DNA from 3 places in the Paenibacillus sp. OAE614 genome. Region 3 is predicted to be linked to each of the others. Evidence: riboswitches for the same ligand, from Rfam matches in the RefSeq annotation. Region 3 holds a riboswitch; each other region holds the start of a gene.
The links. A riboswitch is a leader RNA that binds a small molecule or an ion and turns the genes downstream of it on or off. The one in region 3 is predicted to bind cyclic di-AMP.

Region 1 (6,152 bases), 1.9 Mb from region 3:
TGCGCTTCCTGCCCATACGAGCACAGAACCGAGTACGGCACCGAATATCGTTATTAGTTTCACATTCATCTGTTCCACCCCTGTTGCTGTTCTATATACGTTGATTAGACGCAATGGATGAATTTTTGTTGCGTTAAAACTATGACACCCTGCACATCGTGAAAAAATACGGATCCCCTACTCTGCAGGAAATAAGCCCTTACTCATAAGTCATTACGCTCAAGCCATTATTCCCACGGGATTACTCTTTCCCTTCATATATATCCGCTGCTTTTACGCAAAAAAAAGACCGCCGGCACAGATGCTGGGGCCTGATTACGAATGGATTGAACCATATGCATCGCTATTTTTTTAAATGATACGGTACCGTTGTCACAACAACATCTTTGCGGAATAAAAGATAAGTTCGGATCATCAAGCTCGTCTGGTTGTGCAGCAGATTGTGCCAGCTCCGCTTTGGAATAAACTGTGGAATAATCACAGTGACCTGGTAGTTGGATTCGCTGGCTTTCCGGTGCACCGTATCGATAAATTTGCTAAGCGGATGAATGATGCTCCGGTATGGAGAATGCAGCGTCACAAGGCGCACGTCAGGCCGCCATTTTTGCCATTTTTCCTCAAACCGGTTCTCTTCTTCCCGTTCAAACGGAATATATACCGCAATGATCTGATCCGCCGCCAGCGACTTCGCATAATTCAGGGAATGCTCCACGACATGCGTAATGCCCGAGACGGGGAGAATGATCACATTGCCTTCAATCGGTACCGCCGGCTCGCACGTCGACAGCCGCAGCTGCTCGCCAACCGCCTCATAATGCTTCTTGATCCGGTGGAACAGATACACGATCAGCGGCAAAAAGATCAGTACCGGCCAAATCTGCGCAAACTTGGTTGCAAAGAACATCACCGACACCGTGAAGCTGATCAGCGCGCCGATCGTATTGATGACGAGCTTCGTCACCCAACCCTGCGGTTTTTCCCGGATCCACTTGACGATCATTCCCGTTTGCGAGAGCGTGAAGGGGATAAATACCCCTACCGCGTACAGTGGGATCAAATGTTCCGTCTGTCCGTGGAAGGCGACGATCAGCACGATGGATAGTAGGCCAAGAATGATGATTCCGTTCGAATAGCCTAAACGGTCACCGCGGACGGTAAACATCCGGGGAATAAACCGGTCTTTGGCTAAATTGACCGCCAGCAGCGGAAACGCCGAATATCCGGTATTGGCCGCCAGGATCAAGATGAGTGCCGTCGTGCCCTGGATAAAAAAGTACATAAAATTCCGTCCGAACGTCTGATTGGCAATCTGGGATACGACCGTCTCCTGGGGATTCGGGGATATGCCCAAATAATAAGCAAGAAATACGATGCCCGAGAAGAGTACAGCCAGCAGAATCCCCATTGCCATCAAGGTTTTGGCCGCATTGTTCGGGGCCGGATCTTTGAAGTTCGGGATGGCGTTCGAGATCGCTTCGACCCCGGTTAGGGCGGAGCTGCCCGAGGCAAAAGCTTTTAAGAGCAGGAACAGGCTGATTCCCGCCACCGGCGTCCCGACCGGCGTATGCAAATGCGGTGAAACGTGACCGGTCACGATGTTGTACATACCAACGCCGATCAAAATGAACAGCGCGAAGGCGAACAGATACACCGGATAAGCCAGGATGGAGGCGGACTCAGTGACGCCCCGCAAATTCAGCAGCGTAATGAGGATGACGAAGGTGACGGCAATCCCCACCGTATGCTCATGCAGCGCCGGAAACGCCGAAGTCAGCGCGTCCGTGCCCGCCGAAACGCTGACCGCAACAGTCAAAATGTAATCTACCAGCAGCGATCCGCCGGCCACCAGCCCGGGATAGATTCCCAGATTCTGTTTGGAGACGACGTAAGCGCCGCCGCCATGCGGATAAGCGAAGATGATCTGCCGGTAGGATAAAATGAGTGCAGCCAGCAAAATCAGTACGCCGATTCCGATAGGTATCGAATACCAGAACGCCGCCGTGCTGACCGTGACCAGAACCAGCAAAATTTGCTCCGGCCCATACGCTACGGACGACAGCGCATCGGAGGATAGAATGGCCAAAGCTTTTTTCTTATTCAGTTTTTGTTCTCCCAATTCGGTAGACTTCAGCGGCCGTCCGATCAAAAGTCTTTTCAATGCTGCCATAAAATGTTTGTCACCGCCAGTGTTAGAGTTGAAATGCTCATGATGTACCCGTTAGACACGTGCTCAACCCTTTTTGGGCACAACAAAAAAAGCCGCAGGAAAGCTGGACCTTCCCGTGGCTTTACGCGCACGACAAATCCCTCTTTCATAACGCTTACGAGGTTAGCTGACGGATTCGGGACCGAAAGTATCCCTACACTCAATAAATGAACATCAAGTGATTCACCCCTGGGACGAAGGCTTAACTTCCTCCCTTTGGTTCCCCCGCTCCTGATTTCAGAATTCAGCGATCAAGGAGTATTACGTTTCAGGTTCACAAGTTCACGATTACGAATTGAATCTTACTCCTTCCAGATGCCTGCTGTAAAGAAGCAAACGGTTTGAGATACGTATGAAAAAATTCAAAAGAACTCCATGTCAACGCTTACAATGGCGGCAATCTATTAATTTCTGGCTGTAGCTGTGCTTATCGCTTGTTTACGCTATTAAAATCATATCGGGCTCTATATATTTCGATCCGCCGCATTCCTCAGCGAAGCCTCTACGGTATCCAGTCGGTTCAAGCAGTGATGCCGGACCATTTCGATGTCGTTATCCAGCTGGTCCGGTTCCAGGTCACGCTGCAAAATATTCATGCACCAATGGGTCAGGTTTCTCAAATGATGGCGGTATGCATAATAACGCAGCAAATCCGGGTTCAGCTCCATCTGTTGTCCTAGTTCCTGCTCATACCCTGTGAGGAAATGACCCAGTCCGTCCCCGATATACCCCACGATATCCAGCTCTGGTGGCGCAAGCATAGCCGCTTCCCAGTCCAGGACGATCAGCCTTCCGTCCGCGGTCTCCATTAGATTCCCTCCCCACAGATCACCGTGGCAGAGCACATTGGGGGCTGGATCAAGCAAGAGACGCTCACGAATACCCATTATCTGGTGCAGCAGCTCGGTTATGCGCGTTTGCTGAGGGATGACAAGCTCACGCAGCAGCTGGCTAGCGGGACTTGCACCGGGCTGAAGATGCTCAAGCTGCTTCAGGCATTGGATCAAATGTTCGGAAAAGGAGACGTGATACGTTTCACTCGAAAGGCCGGATGTGGCAGTAAAGGGAGTCAACTGCCGAATCCGCGCCGCCAGCCGTCCAACACGCTCCAAGTTATGCTTGGAAAAAGGGTAAGCCTCAGCCCAGGTTTCTCCTTCGATAAATTGAAACAGCACCGCTGTGCAATCAGGAAGGGAAAGCAGAAAAGCACCGCTTAAGGTTCGGAGCGGACAGGGCAGCTCCACAAAGTGGCCGGTCTGATGCAATTCCCACATAAACGGCACATAACAGCTGCACCGAAGGATGCCTTGGCGGTGGCTGTCATTGCTATGGTCAAACAGTTTCAGATAGTATCGCGTCCCGTTTTCTCCCTCCACCCGGTAAGAATAGGCCGAATCCCCATAAGGGATAAAAATAAGCCTCCGGGCAGCGATTCCATAAGCTTCGTTCAAGTGATGCACAAAAGCCCCTTCGTCCATTCGATAAGAGTGCCTCACTTCGCTCTCCCCTTTCCCTTTTCATCACGTACCGCGGATAAAAGCAATCAAGCCCGGTGTCTGTGTAACCCGGACTTGAACGCACTCACCTCTTATGAGACTAAAACAATCTTTCATTCATACACCGATGTTAACAGGCAATGTTAACCGATGTAGACAACCGCTCCGCCGCGCCTGTACGCTTTCGGCAGTTCCGTCTCGAGCAGCTCGAGCCTGCGTAACATGTGGTCGAGGTCGTCCCCATGCATGTGGCTTCGCGCCCATTCTTTAAGCTGGGACACTTCGCCCAAGACAGCCGGGATGTCCTCGGACTCCACGTCCGTACCGTCCTGAAAAAGTGCGACCCACTGCAAGTTCAACTCTTCCACCGCCGGCACCCAATATTTCTGGAAAAAGGATTCCGTCGCCACTGGAAGCATAAAGGACCGTTCAAATTCGTCCTCCGGGTCCACAATAATGACGCTGATTGACATGTTATTTCACCCCAAATCGAATGTTGAATGTATAATCCGGGAATTCTTGACGCAGCTTGTTCAAGCTGTTCTCCGCGGCTGCCCGTAACGCCGGCGAGTCCCCGTCCAGCTGAAACTCGAAATGCCGGATTCCTTTGATTTGCTCCAGCGTCGGAATCTCCGCCGTTCCATCAGGCGTTGTTCGCGTCCCAACCGCCTTCTGCATCAGGTTGTTGATCCGCACCTTCGTTTTCTGGTACAACTGCTTATCTGTAAATTGCTGCGGCGTCTGCTGCGGCTTACCCGTTTTTGGATGGATACGGTCGAGCCCTTGCGCCGACTTGGCTTCATAGAAGATGCCCTTCTCCAAATCGACGCCGTCAAACTCCCCAAGCGCTCCGTTCTTGGCATCGTGGAGCTCTACCCCGCGGTACTTCGCTTTGCTCCAATGCACATAATCGTCTGCATCGTTCTTCGGCGGCTGCTCCTCGGGATCTTTCTCCTTCTTTGACGGAGGATCCTCCCCATCCGGCTTATGCGGCTTCTTGGGCAGGTCGGGTTCCGGCTTCGGCTCCTTTCGCCGTTTAAGCAGCTTCTCCAGCCAATCCTTCAGCCTGCTGCCGCCCTTCTTACCGAAGCGTTCGGCCAGCCTGCCGAACGGAACACGGCTCAGCGCCAGCGCAAGCAGCGTAGAGATCACATTTTCGGGGGTGAGCAGCCTTTTCGGATCGCGGATATCCTTAGCGATTTCGTGGCCGCTCGCCGGTATGCTCGCTGCTGTTAAAGCAATACCGAGTGCCGGCCAGAAGCTGACGAACATCAAGGACAAAGCGAACGCTCCGAGCACGATGGCGCTTTTTTCCCAAAAACCGAGGCGGTCCCACCAGTTCTGCAGCGAATCGAACATGCATGAGAAGCAAGCCGGATCGGCGGGATGGACGTGCGCCTGGAAATAAGCGGCGAAGCCCGCCAGCCCGGCGACCACCAGAAGGGCCGCGGTTACACCCGCGGCGGCACGGAAATGCTTCAGCATTCTCGTCTGCAGGTCACCCTGCAGCGCGGCGGCTTCCTGATTGCCGTATAGAAGCGAGAAGCCCAGCTCCCTGCGTTCCCGGGTCCAAGACATGACGCTCGCCAGCCGTTCCCTGCGGGTCAAGAGAGACTCCAGCATATACCACAGCTCTGACACCGGGTTGATCCATCCTTCGCCTTCCATTCTCGGCAGCCGGCTTTTCACCCGATTCAACGAGACGTAATCCAGGACGAGCCCAATTGCCAGCATCAGGAGGAACACGCCTTTCGTGCGGTATCCGCTGCCGGTCAGGTCGCTGATTTTCATAAACCAGTCCGACAATGAGCCCTGCCCGTTATAAGCGGCATGATCGATGATCGACCAGACGAGCAGCAGTGCAGGCAGGGCGAAGATGGCGGCCTTCAGCCGCTTGCGGTACCGTACAGCCAAACCAAGCCCCAGGGCGACCATGCCGGTGTGCACGGGATGACTGACCGACATGATGGTCGGAAAGATGCTTTCTTCAAACCGGCCGGGGAACAGCGTCCAAAAATCCCAATGGATTGTTTCCCCTCCAAGCATCGTCACACTGTAGCCGTACGTCCGCCCGATGATGCCGGAGTTCAGCCAGCGGCGCGTCAGCTCTTCCATCAATTGAAAGCCCACGCCCGCCCCGGCTCCGGCCAGCGTATAATCGGCAAGGCTCATGGAGGAGGCGCGCCGTGAAAAGAGCAGAAACAGACCGAGCGGCAGCAGCTTCCATACTTCCTCGAAGATCGGGGTCAGGACGGCCTGGGACCAGGTGTCCCGCGTATCCCCGCCAAACAGGCCGTGAGCCGCGAGCAGCGTCAGCGCCGTGACCGGGATGACGAGAAAGATGCCCAGCAGCATAAACATCGCCGCCTGCTTCCAGGTAAATGTTTTGCTCCGGCAAAGAAACCAAAACTGCAGCATGACATAAAAAGACCATAAATACTGAACGAGCA
Region 2 (6,152 bases), 1.7 Mb from region 3:
TTACCGGCGCATAAGGGACCCTTACCAGATCATCGAGCGGAGAATCCGCCAGAAGTCTGAACTCCGTTCCCTTAATCACCGCTTCGTCCCTGCGCAAATCCTCGACGCGGAACGCGATATCGCCGCCGTAGGATCTGCGCACGACCAGGTCTCCAATATTCATGAACATCACCCCTACCCCATGGTATGGGCGAATCCCCCTATTGGTTCATCTTTTGTTTAATTTAAGCCGATGCCTTCCTTCCGCAGCAGGTTGCTAAGCACGGCATATTCCTCAATGCTGAGCGTCTCGCCGCGGCGGGACGGGTCGATTCCCGCTGCCTGCAGCAGCTGATCCAGACGCTCCCGGCCCTCTTTGGGGAAGAAGCGGCTCTTCAGATTGTTCGATATCGTCTTCCGCCGCTGTGCGAACGATGCTTGTACCACCTCGAAGAAATGCCGCTCATCGTCCACCGCAACCGGCGGCTGTTCCCGCACTGCCAGACGGATCACTGCCGATTCCACGTTCGGCTGCGGAATGAATACCGTCTTCGGCACGATACACACCAGCTCCGGCACGCTGTAATACTGGACGGCAATGCTCAGGCTGCCGTAATCCTTCGTGCCCGGCCGGGCGGCCATCCGGTCCGCCACCTCCTTCTGGATCATCACGACGATGTTCTCCAGCGGGAGCCGCTCCTCCAGCAGCTTCATCAAGATCGGCGTCGTCACATAGTACGGAAGGTTGGCCACGACGCTGACTTTGGATACGCCGGCAAAATTGCTCTTAAACAGCGCAGCGAGATCCGTCTTCAGGACATCCCCATGATGAACCTTTACGCCGGGGTATGGGGCGAGAACCTCCTCAAGGATCGGAATCAGCCTCTGGTCGATCTCAACCGCCGTGACGGCCCCTGCCTGCTGGGCCAGCTTCTCGGTCAGGGCGCCGATGCCGGGACCGATCTCCAGGGCACCCTTGGTGGAATCGAGTCCTGCTGCATCCACGATTTTATTTAAAATATTTTGGTCGATCAAAAAATTTTGCCCCAAGCTCTTCTTGAATGAAAAGCCGTGGCGCTGGATGATTTCTTTGGTTCGCCTTGGTGTGGCGATGTCGTCCATGCCGTTCACGTTGTCCGGCCTCCTTCATCTTCAATACGGGCAAGCGCATCCGCGAATTCTTCGCGGGATATTTGAAATATGGCGAGTCGCTTATAAAACTGTTTGCCGTTGCAGTAGCCGATACCGAGGAGGTTGCCCATCGCCATCCGCCGGGCGGCGGCATCCGGGTGCACCAGCAGCCCCGCCTCCATCAGGTCCTCCATGTCGATCTGGCTTTCCGCCCCCTCATAAGAGGTGTGAACCCGCTCCAGGGCTCTGCGGATCGCCGCAGGCGAGGCGTTCTCCACACCGATATCCCCCTTGCGGGTTGCATCGGCCTCCGGGATAAACGCATGCTTGCAGCCGGGCACCTTGGCCGAAATGATTTTACGGATCCTTTCGCCGGCGTGGTCCGGGTCCGTCAGCACAATGACCCCCCGCCGCTCCTGAGCCAGCGCGATCCGCTGGAGTATACGCGCATTGATGGCGGAGCCGCCCGTCTCGATCGTATCGGCATCCACCGCCCGCTTCACGGCCACGGTATCATCCCGGCCTTCCACCACAATGACTTCTTTAATCATGATTTCCTGTCTTCCTTTCGAGTACATTATACCCGTCAATGCCGCCGGACAGCCAAGTCCCTGCAAGTGGGCATAAACCGTGATGCCTGTTCAGGTACTTTGCGTGGTCCCGGTATAGACAAACTGCTGTAAATTAACAACAAAAAGAAGAGGAAAGCTCCTCTTCTTTAGCATGACATTTTCATGATCATAATACTATAACATTAGAATGGCAAAGTAAAACGAAATTAGTTCAGCTCCGGTTTGACCGGACCGATCACGTACACCTTAAGGCCGGATTTACGGCCAAAGTTGCGTGCCTGCTGGACGGAATCGTAGTATATATCGATTTTATTTCCCTTAATGGCTCCGCCCGTGTCTTCCGCACGACGGAAGCCAACGCCTTCAATGTAAACCCACCATCCCAAAGGAATGACGCTTGGATCAACCGCAATCGTGCGGCCTTCCGTGACGCGTGTTCCTGTGGCGGTGCGTGTGCCGACTCCGGACTCGCCAGACGAATAAGCGGTCATGGAGACTTTGATCAGCTTCTTGTAGGAAAAGTCAACGCCGGCCTTGCTGACCCGGTTGTTACTGCTGCTGCTGCTGACCTTCTTCACCTTGGCAGGGGTAGAAGAAGCTTTGGCAACGGCTGTTTTGACTTCGGTCACTACGGGAACAGGCTTTTTCTTCGTGCCGACGGCAATGACCTTATCCTTGGTCACCGTCTGCACTTTTTTGCCCACCATTTTCATGGACACCAGCTTGCCGTCTTTGTACTTCTTCTCGATGTACTGCACCATGACGCCAGGAGATCCCCGCTGAATCACCCGCGACTCGCCTTTGTAAATGCTGGGGTCGGAGGTTTTGACCACCCGGAAGGGGAGGGATTCATGACGCTGTACCACTTGTTTGTTCATCCGGACGATCCGGATGTCCGTGTTGGTGGAGACCGCCGTTTCGACAGCCGGAGTGACAATGTCTGTTTCCTTGACTTTGACGCCGGTTTCTTTCAGCACGTCGCCGACCGTTTTGGCCGTTGTATACAAATGCTTCGTTGCACCATCAGCCGTCACCTTCACAGGACTCGCGCGGTCGATCACGACCTTGTCGCCGTCGGATATAGCCCCGCTCAGCGGCATCGATATTTGGTCCTCGGGTTTCAGACTGATTTCCTGCTCATCCAGCATTTCTTGAAGTAAAGATGTATTGGTCTGTACAGATTTCATTTGACCGTCTACTACCAAATAAACTTGTTTTCGCGATTGACTGTACACGAGCAGCAAGATCATCAGGGTAACCGCGATTGAAACGATAGCTGCAGTGGAGATCTGGCGCAAATTCTCATGCTTCCATCGCAATGCGTAAGACATGCTGGAGATTTTTGAATCATGGGTCTTCTCTGGTTGGAAAACGCCCACTTTCTCGATCCTCCTTCATAGCCTCGCCGTCTAGAGTTATGCATGATTGTATTTGACGCGACTATACTCAATTTTTTACAAGAACCCACAGAAAGCATGCGTTCTTGCACCATGAACCAATCTCTCCATCATGATTTGTCACCTCCTGTTATACAACAGTATGATGACTGCCTCTCCTTTATTCAAAACAAAAGAAGCCGATAGAAAAGAGCTTACGAGGACTCTTTCGTGGCTTCCGGATGTCTGAATATCGGAATTGTCATGCACGAGGGTACCTCTCTTTATCCGCTTACGGGGTTAGCTGTCGGGTTCGGGCGAAAGAGAGCCGCCCTATTCGCGTCCTTACGCTCATGGCGTAAAGCCGTTCAATTCACCCCAGAGACCCAAGAAAGAAATCAAATACGCTTGCGAGCACGGGACCGCTTCCGGTCTGTTATGACCCGCTCCAGTATTGGTTCCCCCGTTCTCCCATGCGGGAGACTCAGCGAGACTGGTTCATGAAGCTGCGAAGGTAAGACCTTAACGACAGCTCAATGATTCACTGAAAAGATGATATCCTGTTTTGATGCATGTTGTAAAGCGGTAATCAACCACGTTTAATTGAAAAAGTGGTTAAAAAAATGTAATATTCGGCGTTTTGTTTGTTAAAATTCTTTAATCATTCGCTCATGCTCATTTTTTCGGCTGTTTTTCTCCCGATTTCACACAATTCCAAATCGTTCCAGCCCATTTTGGGTGGTAATCTGGGCAATTTCCTCCAGGTCAACCCCCTTAATCTGGGCTGCCGCTTCAGCGACCAGACGGACGTTTGCCGACTCGTTTCTCTTCCCTCGGAAAGGGTGCGGCGTGAGATAAGGAGAGTCCGTTTCGATGAGCAGCCTGTCCATCGGAACCTGAGCCAGGACTTCTTTGGGGACTCTGGCATTCTTGAACGTAATAGGTCCGCCAAACGAAAGATGGAAGCCCATATTCAGGCACAGCTTCGCGGTTTCCCAGCTCCCCGAGAACGAATGCATGACACCGCCGACCTCGCCGGCCTTCTCTTCCCGTAATATTTTCACAATATCCTCGTGGGCGTCCCGATTATGTATAACAATCGGCATGTTCAGCTCTCTGGCCAGTCCAATTTGCTGGCGGAGGACCCGGTGCTGCACGTCCTTTGGAGAGGTGTCCCAGTAGTAATCCAGACCAATTTCACCGATGGCCACCACCTTGGGATGACTGCATAAGGATGCAATCCACTCCAGATCACCTTCCTGCATAAAAACGGCGTCCTGCGGATGCCAGCCTATGGCCGCATATATAAAATCATACGTTTCCACCAGCTTCATCGTCGATGGAATCGTCTCCCGGTTAAAACCAACGTTGATCATCCGTGTTACACCGGCTTGTACGGCATTGTCTATGACCCGCTCCCGGTCCTCGTCGAATTGTTGCGCATCCAGATGGGTATGCGTGTCGAACAGTTCCATGAATTTGAACTCCTTTCTTGTCGGTACCACATGTTCCTTTTCGTACGGTATTTTGTCATTAAAGCTTGAAAATGCGGGAAATCGAAGGAGAAAGATCGGTTATCGCCTTTTCCAGTTTATCTTCCGGATAATACAAGTGATATTTCCCGCGGTGAATGCCGCTGATGGAACGGACAATATCCGACACCTCGGATATTTCCCGCAGCTGCTCCTGGCGGTCGAGCAGCAGGATCTGTTTCTGGCTCGACTCGTCACCCGGACGAAATACATCGTAAGGAAGATCGGTCGGAAAATCAATCTCCAGATCATATTCCGGGTTCATTCCGGCTTGTCCAAACTCCCGGCGGATTTCATCGATCATTTCCAAATCGACCGAGTCCATTTCTACATATTTATACAGTTTGCGGTGCATAAATCGGGTGCACAGCTCGCTGAGTATGCGGTCGTCCTCATAGGACCACTGGAGGAAGGCCGTTTGAATCAGCGCCTCGTCCAGCTTCAGATAAGCTTGCACGTCCAGTTTGTCTTCAAAGAGCTGCGGAAGCGGCTCGACCATAAAGCCAAATGGATAACCATCCTGGTACAGCTCCTTGGCCCGCCGGAAAATTTGGCGCAAAATAATTTCTGAACTGCGGGTTACCGGATGGAAGTAGACCTGCCAGTACATCTGGTACCTGGACATTAAATAATCCTCCACGGCATGCATCCCGGACTCTTTGACCACCACTCTCCCCTGGTAAGGACGGAGCATCCGCAGGATACGGTCAATATCAATCGTACCGTAGTTCACCCCGGTGTAATAGGCATCCCGAAGCAGGTAATCCATCCGGTCGGCATCCAAGGGGCTTGAAACGAGGTTCACCACAATCGGTTTATCATAGGTCTTCGCGATGACGGCGGAAACCTTGTCCGGGAAGTCCGGGGCAATCTCGCTCAAAATGTCATTCACTTCCGTATCTCCGGTGACAATCCGGCGCGTCCAGTCTTCATGATTCATATGAAAGGCCTCTTCAATCGAATGAGAAAAGGGGCCGTGTCCCAGGTCGTGCAGCAGCGCCGCACACAGCGTCAGCAGCCTCTCTTCTTTCGGCCAATCCGGATATCCGCTGCGCTCAAATTGCGAAATAATCCGTCGTGTAATCTCATATACCCCTAAAGAATGGGAGAAACGGCTGTGCTCCGCTCCATGAAACGTCAAATACGAGGTTCCAAGCTGCCGGATCCGCCGCAAGCGCTGAAATTCGGTCGTATTAATGAGCCTCCAAACCGTGGAGTCCTGGACGTGAATATAATTGTGAACCGGATCTTTAAAGACTTTTTCCTCACTTAGTGGGTTCATGTTCAGGTCAACTCCATTCATTTTGTGAAATTCGGGTTGTTAAGTGTTTTAATTTTGAAATATTTTTGACAATTGATGTCGATACATGTCGAAATAAGCAGAATTAAGGTTTTCCAAATCGACATTATACTACCAAGGCGATATAATTGGAAAAGAATCCTGATATGAGTGATTTCCTAGCTGTTATGCTATTTGTAAGGTTATTGAACCAAATTTACTGGTTGACTGTTTTGGGAATCGTTGGTATTATTGATATCATTAAAGAGAGAACGTTGTCGAA
Region 3 (6,152 bases):
TGGCGGATATCCGGGATTTTGAATATATCGTGACCGGAAGCAACATTGAAGCACTCATTCTTGAATGTAATCTGATCAAAACGCATCAGCCGCGATATAACGTCCTGCTGAAGGACGATAAGACGTTTCCTTATATTAAAATTACCAATGAGCCGCATCCCCGTCTTGAGGTGACCCGCCGCGTGCTCAAGGACAAAGCCAAGTATTTCGGCCCTTATCCGAATGCTTACGCCGCGCAGCAGACGAAAAAGCTGCTGGACCGGATGTATCCGCTGCGCAAATGCGGGGTCATGCCGAAGGAGGTATGCCTGTACTACCATATGGGCCAATGCCTGGCACCCTGCGAGAAGGAAGTTCCTCAGGAGGAATATGACCGTATTACCCAGGAAATTACTTCTTTTCTGAGCGGCGGACACGAAGAGATTAAGAAGGAGCTCCAGCGTAAGATGCAGGAGGCGGCGGAGGAGCTGTATTTTGAACGGGCAAAGGAGCTGCGCGACCAGATCCTGAACATTGAAGCGATCATGGAGAAGCAGAAGATTACGACGACGGACACGAAGGACCGCGACGTATTGGGATTTGCCGTGGATAAAGGCTGGATGTGCGTGCAGATTCTGTATATGCGCCAGGGGAAAATGATCCAGCGTCACGCGTCTGTTTTTCCATTTTATGGCGAGGCGTACAGCGATTTTATGTCCTTCGTGACGCAGTATTACAGCGACAATCCGGCGCTGCCAAAGGAAATTTTGCTGCCTGACATGCCAAAAGGGGAAGAGGCGGAAGACAGCAGCCGGCCAGAGGATGCCGCGGAATCGATCGATGCCGGCGGCGGTGCTGCATCCCTGCAGGAATGGCTCGGCATCAAGGTGCTGGTGCCCCAGCGGGGAACGAAGCGCCAGCTTGTGGCCATGGCGGAAGAGAATGCCAAGGTCTCACTGGACGAGAAGTTCCGCCTGATCGAACGGGATGAGGAGCGGACGTCCAAGGCCGCCGCAAACCTCGGCCAGTATATTGGCATTGAGTCGCTGCACCGGATCGAGGCGTTCGACAACTCCAACATCCAGGGAACGAATCCGGTATCGGCGATGGTCGTGTTTATCGACGGCAAGCCCGACAAAAAGGAATACCGGAAGTACAAAATCCGTTCGGTTCAGGGACCGGACGATTACGATACGATGCGGGAGGTCGTCCGCAGACGCTACGAGCGCGTGCTCAAGGAAAATTTGGAGCTGCCCGACCTGATTGTCGTGGACGGCGGCAAAGGCCAAATTTCCGCCGCGATCGACGTGCTGCAGAACGAGCTGGGCCTGTTCATTCCGGTGTGCGGTCTGGTCAAGGACGTCAAGCACCGGACCGCGCAGCTGATGGTGGGCGATCCGCCCGAGCCGATTTCGCTGCCGCGCGACAGCCAGGAGTTTTACCTGCTTCAGCGCATCCAGGATGAGGTGCACCGGTTCGCCATCACCTTCCACCGCGAGCAGCGCGGCAAGTCGATGGTGGCATCCAAGCTCGACGCCATCCCGGGCATCGGCGAGAAGCGGCGCAAGCTGCTGCTGAAGCATTTTGGCTCGCTCAAAAAAATAAAAGAGGCCCGGATTGAAGACTTCCGGCCTCTCTCGATCGGCGACAAGCTCGCCGGACAAATTATAGCAGCCCTTCAGGAGGAGGAGTCGTAGCATACGGCTTCTCCTTCTTTTTGCCGTAAAACAGGTAAATGACCCAGGCGACGATAAACGGCATGACGCAGGTGACCACGCCCGCCAAAATGTTCGTCAGATCCCCCATGCTGAACAAGCTGAAGCTCATCAGGATGCTGTCGAACACGACGTGGGCGAACATGACCGCGATGTAGCCGTGACGCAGGAAGATCAAGCTGAACAGGAGACCGATGAACAGGAGCTCGATCGGACGAGTGTATATCGGGTAGATCGGGTACAGCGTATGGCCGAAGGCCCAAATCAGCGTCGGAATGACGCAGGCGACAAATGTGTTTCTTACGATTTTCTTCAGCATCGGTATGCCGAACAGGCGGTACACGGCTTCCTCGGAGATGCCGGCCATCCAGGCCATGATCGGCAGCATCCACGGATACAGCATGTTATACGGGGACTGCGAGGCGTCCGTCGTGGACCAGCTGTGGATCGTCCGGTCCAGGACGAGATAGATCACCGACTGCGCCCCCATCAGGATAAACGCCCACAAATACCCGGTGAACATGCTGTGGAGCACGTAACGCCCGTATCCAGGCTCTTTGGCGCGGGCCCAGGCGTTGTAACCGGCTTTGCGCCATAGTCCGTCCCCGCCGACCAGGGAGAAATACAGGAGCACCGTCATCGCTATGCTCAGGATCACCTGAACGACCATGGCCGCGATTATCCCGAACTGGGAGAAGCCTTCCGCTTCCAGCACCGGCAGCATGTTATAAGTCGTCAGCAATGAGACAACAAAATAAAACAAAGACAAAAACAGCCCGCGGGCAAAGGAGGTGTACCGCCGCGTCAGCGCACTGTAAATGATGGCGAGAATGCCGAGCACGATCGTAAACAGTCCGTATCCCAGCATGGTCAGCATCGTGGCGCTTTTGGTCTGCTTCTCTACATAAGCCGTATGAGCGGATGGGACCGAAAATCCAGGGAGGAAGGAGTGAAGCTCCCCATCCTCAAAGGCAAACTTGAATTCCAGCTGCGATTCCCCGATGTGCGAGGAGGAGTCGGTATAGATCAATCCGGGCTCATCCTTGCCGCTCGATACTTTCAAGGAGCTTGTGCTGTAGCCCAGCTTCTGCAGCCAGGACGAGGCGATTTCCTCTTTATCCTCCAGCGTCATGTTCCCTTCCACAATTCTCAGTTTCTGCTTGCGCATGGTTTCGTTCGATTCAGCCATCGCGGCAGCATACTTGGAGTACGGAGGCGTGATGGAGAACCCGACCACCTTGCCCGTGTTCATATGTACGTCTACATTGACATATCCCTGATCGCTCGACTCGGGCAGCCGGACCCGGAACACGTCATAAGGATACTTCGGTTCGTATTTCTTGTTATATTCGTTAAGAAGCTTCTCTCTGGATAAATAACCGTAAAGGTCCGATTCCGACTGGTACGTGACGAGCGGTTCGGCGGCAATGCCTGTTTGAATATTCAACCGGTCCGAGGCAAACGCTTTGGCGGCTGCTTCCGCCTCCGATTTGCTGATGACCTTGGTCGTTTGCCCCTCTAGCGTCTCCGAGCTCGTCTGCGGAAACACTTGTACAAAAAAGAATAAAATAAGGCCGATGACCCCCAAAATGCCCAGCCATTTATAATTGGCCCTGATTTCCAGCGGCTGGTTTAACCGGTCCATGAAATCCCCCCTTGAATGTGATAAAGATACCATTCCCCCCAATACAGTACGGTAAACATAACATAGAAGATTCGCCCAAAACCAGTATACCCTGAAAATAGTGGTGAAAAAACGATGAAAATCAAGGAAAGCCATCGAAAAGAGAAGATAACCGCAGGCCGTGTCCACCTGCATTGCGAATCAGGCTGTTTTCCATCCAATTCATCAGAAAAAGGCCTTTGTGAAGTCCTACAATAAAGATTATAATTTTGATGCAAATGAATAAGAACGCCGAATTTCCAAGTGAAAACGGGGGAACCAATTTTTTGGGGTGAATTTCGTTGGGACGGTTTAGTCCGCGAATAGGGCAACCTGTGCATGCCCGAATCCGTCAGCTAACCTCGTAGGCGTCGTGCATGCAGGAGCCAAACCGAAAGGCATTGGATTTCCGATGCTTTTTTTCTTTTGACTTTTTTAAAGAGGTGAATGTATTGATTGGTAAATGGAAGTGGTTCCGGCTGGCCCCTCCGCAAGTATTAACGCTCGGTTTTGCGGCCATTATTTTGATCGGAGCCATACTGCTCACCTTGCCGATTTCGAACACGACGGGTAAGCCGCTGAATTTTATGGATGCCTTGTTTACGGCAACCTCGGCGACCTGCGTGACCGGTTTGGTTGTCAAAGATACGGGGCTGTATTTCAGCACGTTCGGTCAAGTCGTCATCATGCTGCTGATCCAGATCGGCGGGCTCGGTTTTATGACGATGGCCACGCTGATCGCTCTGGTGTTCAAGCGCCGGATTTCGCTCCGGGACCGGCTCCTGCTGCAGGAAGCGATGAATCAGAACACGATGGAAGGCATCGTCCGCCTGATTCGGAAAGTGATATTTTTTTCGTTGAGTATCGAAGGCTGCGGAGCGTTACTGCTCGCCATCCGGTGGTCGTTCGATATGCCTCTTGGAAAAGCGATCTATTTTGGAATATTTCATGGCGTGTCCATGTTCAATAATGCGGGATTTGACCTGTTCGGCCATTTTAACAGCCTGACGGGATTTGTATACGACCCGCTCGTCAATTTTGTGGTGATGTTTCTGATCGTATCCGGCGGCATCGGCTTTATCGTCATGTCCGATCTGGTGGATTACCAGGTACACCGGAAACTGTCGCTCCACACCAAAGTGGTGCTGTCCATGACCGGTGCTCTGATTGTGGTCGGAGCGGTCGTCATCTTTATCTTTGAATTCACGAATCCCAAGACGCTTGGTTCGCTGAATTGGGGCGGTAAAATTCTCGCCTCCCTGTTCCAGTCGGTTACGCCGAGGACGGCTGGGGCGAATACGCTGGACCTGGCAGGCATGCGCCAGGCGTCGCAATTTTTTACGATCATTCTGATGTTTATCGGCGCTTCGCCGGGATCCACCGGGGGTGGGATCAAGACCACGACGTTCACCATCCTTGTCGGTGCGGTGATTGCAATGATCCGAGGGCGTGATGACATCGTCATCTACCGTTACCGTCTGGCGCAGGAGCGAATTTTTAAAGCGTTGACCATTACGTTCCTGGCCTTGTTCCTGGTGGTCGGCGTATCCATGGTTCTGTCTACGACGGAAGACAGCAGCTTTTTGATGATCCTGTACGAGACGACGTCGGCTTTCGGCACGGTTGGACTGACCCTTGGGTTGACGCCGCATTTGTCCCTGATCGGGAAAATCCTGATCTGTCTGACGATGTTTGCCGGCCGTCTTGGACCATTGACCTTCGCTTATGCGCTCGGTCCTAAGAAAGGCAAGGAGCTGTACCGCCATCCCGAAGGCAAGATCATTATTGGGTAACGGACTTGGGTGATTCAAAGTTTCGATTTTGTCATAAGAACCATATATAGAACCAACATTAAGGGATAAGGAGCATCTGGAGAGAAATGAAAACACAGCAGTTTGTCGTCATCGGTTTGGGGCGGTTCGGTTCAAGCCTGGCCATGGAGCTTATGGATTTGGGGTATGAGGTGCTTGGGGTGGACATCAATGAAGAAGTGGTAGATGATATGAGCGAGCATCTGACCCACGCCGTGGTGGCGGATGCAACCGATGAGGAGGTTCTCAAATCGCTGGGAATCCGCAATTTTGACTGCGGGATCGTAGCGATCGGGGACGATATCCAGATGAGCATCCTGGCCGCAATCCTGCTGAAGGAACTCGGCGTTCAGACCGTGGTGGCGAAGGCCATCTCCATGCTGCACGGCAAAGCCTTGTCTAAGCTGGGCGTGGATCGGGTAATCTTTCCGGAGCGGGATATGGGCATCCGGGTGGCGCACCAGCTCGTGACGCCGAATTTGCTGGATTACATCGAGCTGTCCAAAGATTACAGCATCGTGGAGATGACCGTACCGCAATGCCTGAACGGAAAGACGCTCAGCGAAGTCAATACGAGAGCACGGTACGGATGCAGCATTGTTGCGCTCCACCGTACCGAGGGAGTCATCGTTGCTCCGACGGCGATGGACCAGCTGCATACGGGCGACATCATGGTCATCATCGGCTCCAACAGCAATATCGACCGCTTCGAGAGCGAAGCGGTGAACGTCAAATCGTAAATCCGGAAGTGAGACAGAAATGGAATCCCCGACGACCGAAATCATTCATCACATTTTAATATTGCTGCTGTTTATCATTGCCGTGGGCATGCTGTCCGGAAGACTGGCCTCCTGGCTCAGGCTTCCGGACGTTGCTGTGTTTATCGTGGCAGGCATGCTGCTTGGGCAGGGGCTGCATCTGATCAACGAGGCAAGCAGCTCTCTTATCAACCAGCTGATTCTCTCCGTCGGCTCAGCGCTGATC

Region 1: another riboswitch for cyclic di-AMP. It lies ahead of ABIE48_RS14910 (APC family permease); the one in region 3 lies ahead of ABIE48_RS23845 (TrkH family potassium uptake protein).
Region 2: another riboswitch for cyclic di-AMP. It lies ahead of ABIE48_RS31490 (resuscitation-promoting factor); the one in region 3 lies ahead of ABIE48_RS23845 (TrkH family potassium uptake protein).

Annotation. Positions count from the first base shown of each region.
Region 1 covers NZ_JBEPOD010000001.1:3,239,704-3,245,855, reverse strand. Annotated here, with positions in the region: gene ABIE48_RS14915 (glycoside hydrolase family 3 N-terminal domain-containing protein) at 1-69, opposite strand, end outside; gene ABIE48_RS14910 (APC family permease) at 344-2,167, opposite strand; cyclic di-AMP (ydaO/yuaA leader) riboswitch at 2,303-2,466, opposite strand; gene ABIE48_RS14905 (phosphotransferase enzyme family protein) at 2,671-3,702, opposite strand; gene ABIE48_RS14900 (hypothetical protein) at 3,846-4,175, opposite strand; gene ABIE48_RS14895 (PrsW family glutamic-type intramembrane protease) at 4,177-6,152, opposite strand, start outside.
Region 2 covers NZ_JBEPOD010000001.1:6,865,166-6,871,317, forward strand. Annotated here, with positions in the region: gene yabG (sporulation peptidase YabG) at 1-163, opposite strand, end outside; gene rsmA (16S rRNA (adenine(1518)-N(6)/adenine(1519)-N(6))-dimethyltransferase RsmA) at 220-1,110, opposite strand; gene rnmV (ribonuclease M5) at 1,107-1,661, opposite strand; gene ABIE48_RS31490 (resuscitation-promoting factor) at 1,889-3,061, opposite strand; cyclic di-AMP (ydaO/yuaA leader) riboswitch at 3,332-3,558, opposite strand; gene ABIE48_RS31495 (TatD family hydrolase) at 3,763-4,533, opposite strand; gene ABIE48_RS31500 (HD domain-containing protein) at 4,592-5,872, opposite strand.
Region 3 covers NZ_JBEPOD010000001.1:5,158,988-5,165,139, reverse strand. Annotated here, with positions in the region: gene uvrC (excinuclease ABC subunit UvrC) at 1-1,676, shown strand, start outside; gene ABIE48_RS23850 (CPBP family intramembrane glutamic endopeptidase) at 1,645-3,339, opposite strand; cyclic di-AMP (ydaO/yuaA leader) riboswitch at 3,598-3,742, shown strand; gene ABIE48_RS23845 (TrkH family potassium uptake protein) at 3,810-5,150, shown strand; gene ABIE48_RS23840 (potassium channel family protein) at 5,237-5,908, shown strand; gene ABIE48_RS23835 (cation:proton antiporter) at 5,928-6,152, shown strand, end outside.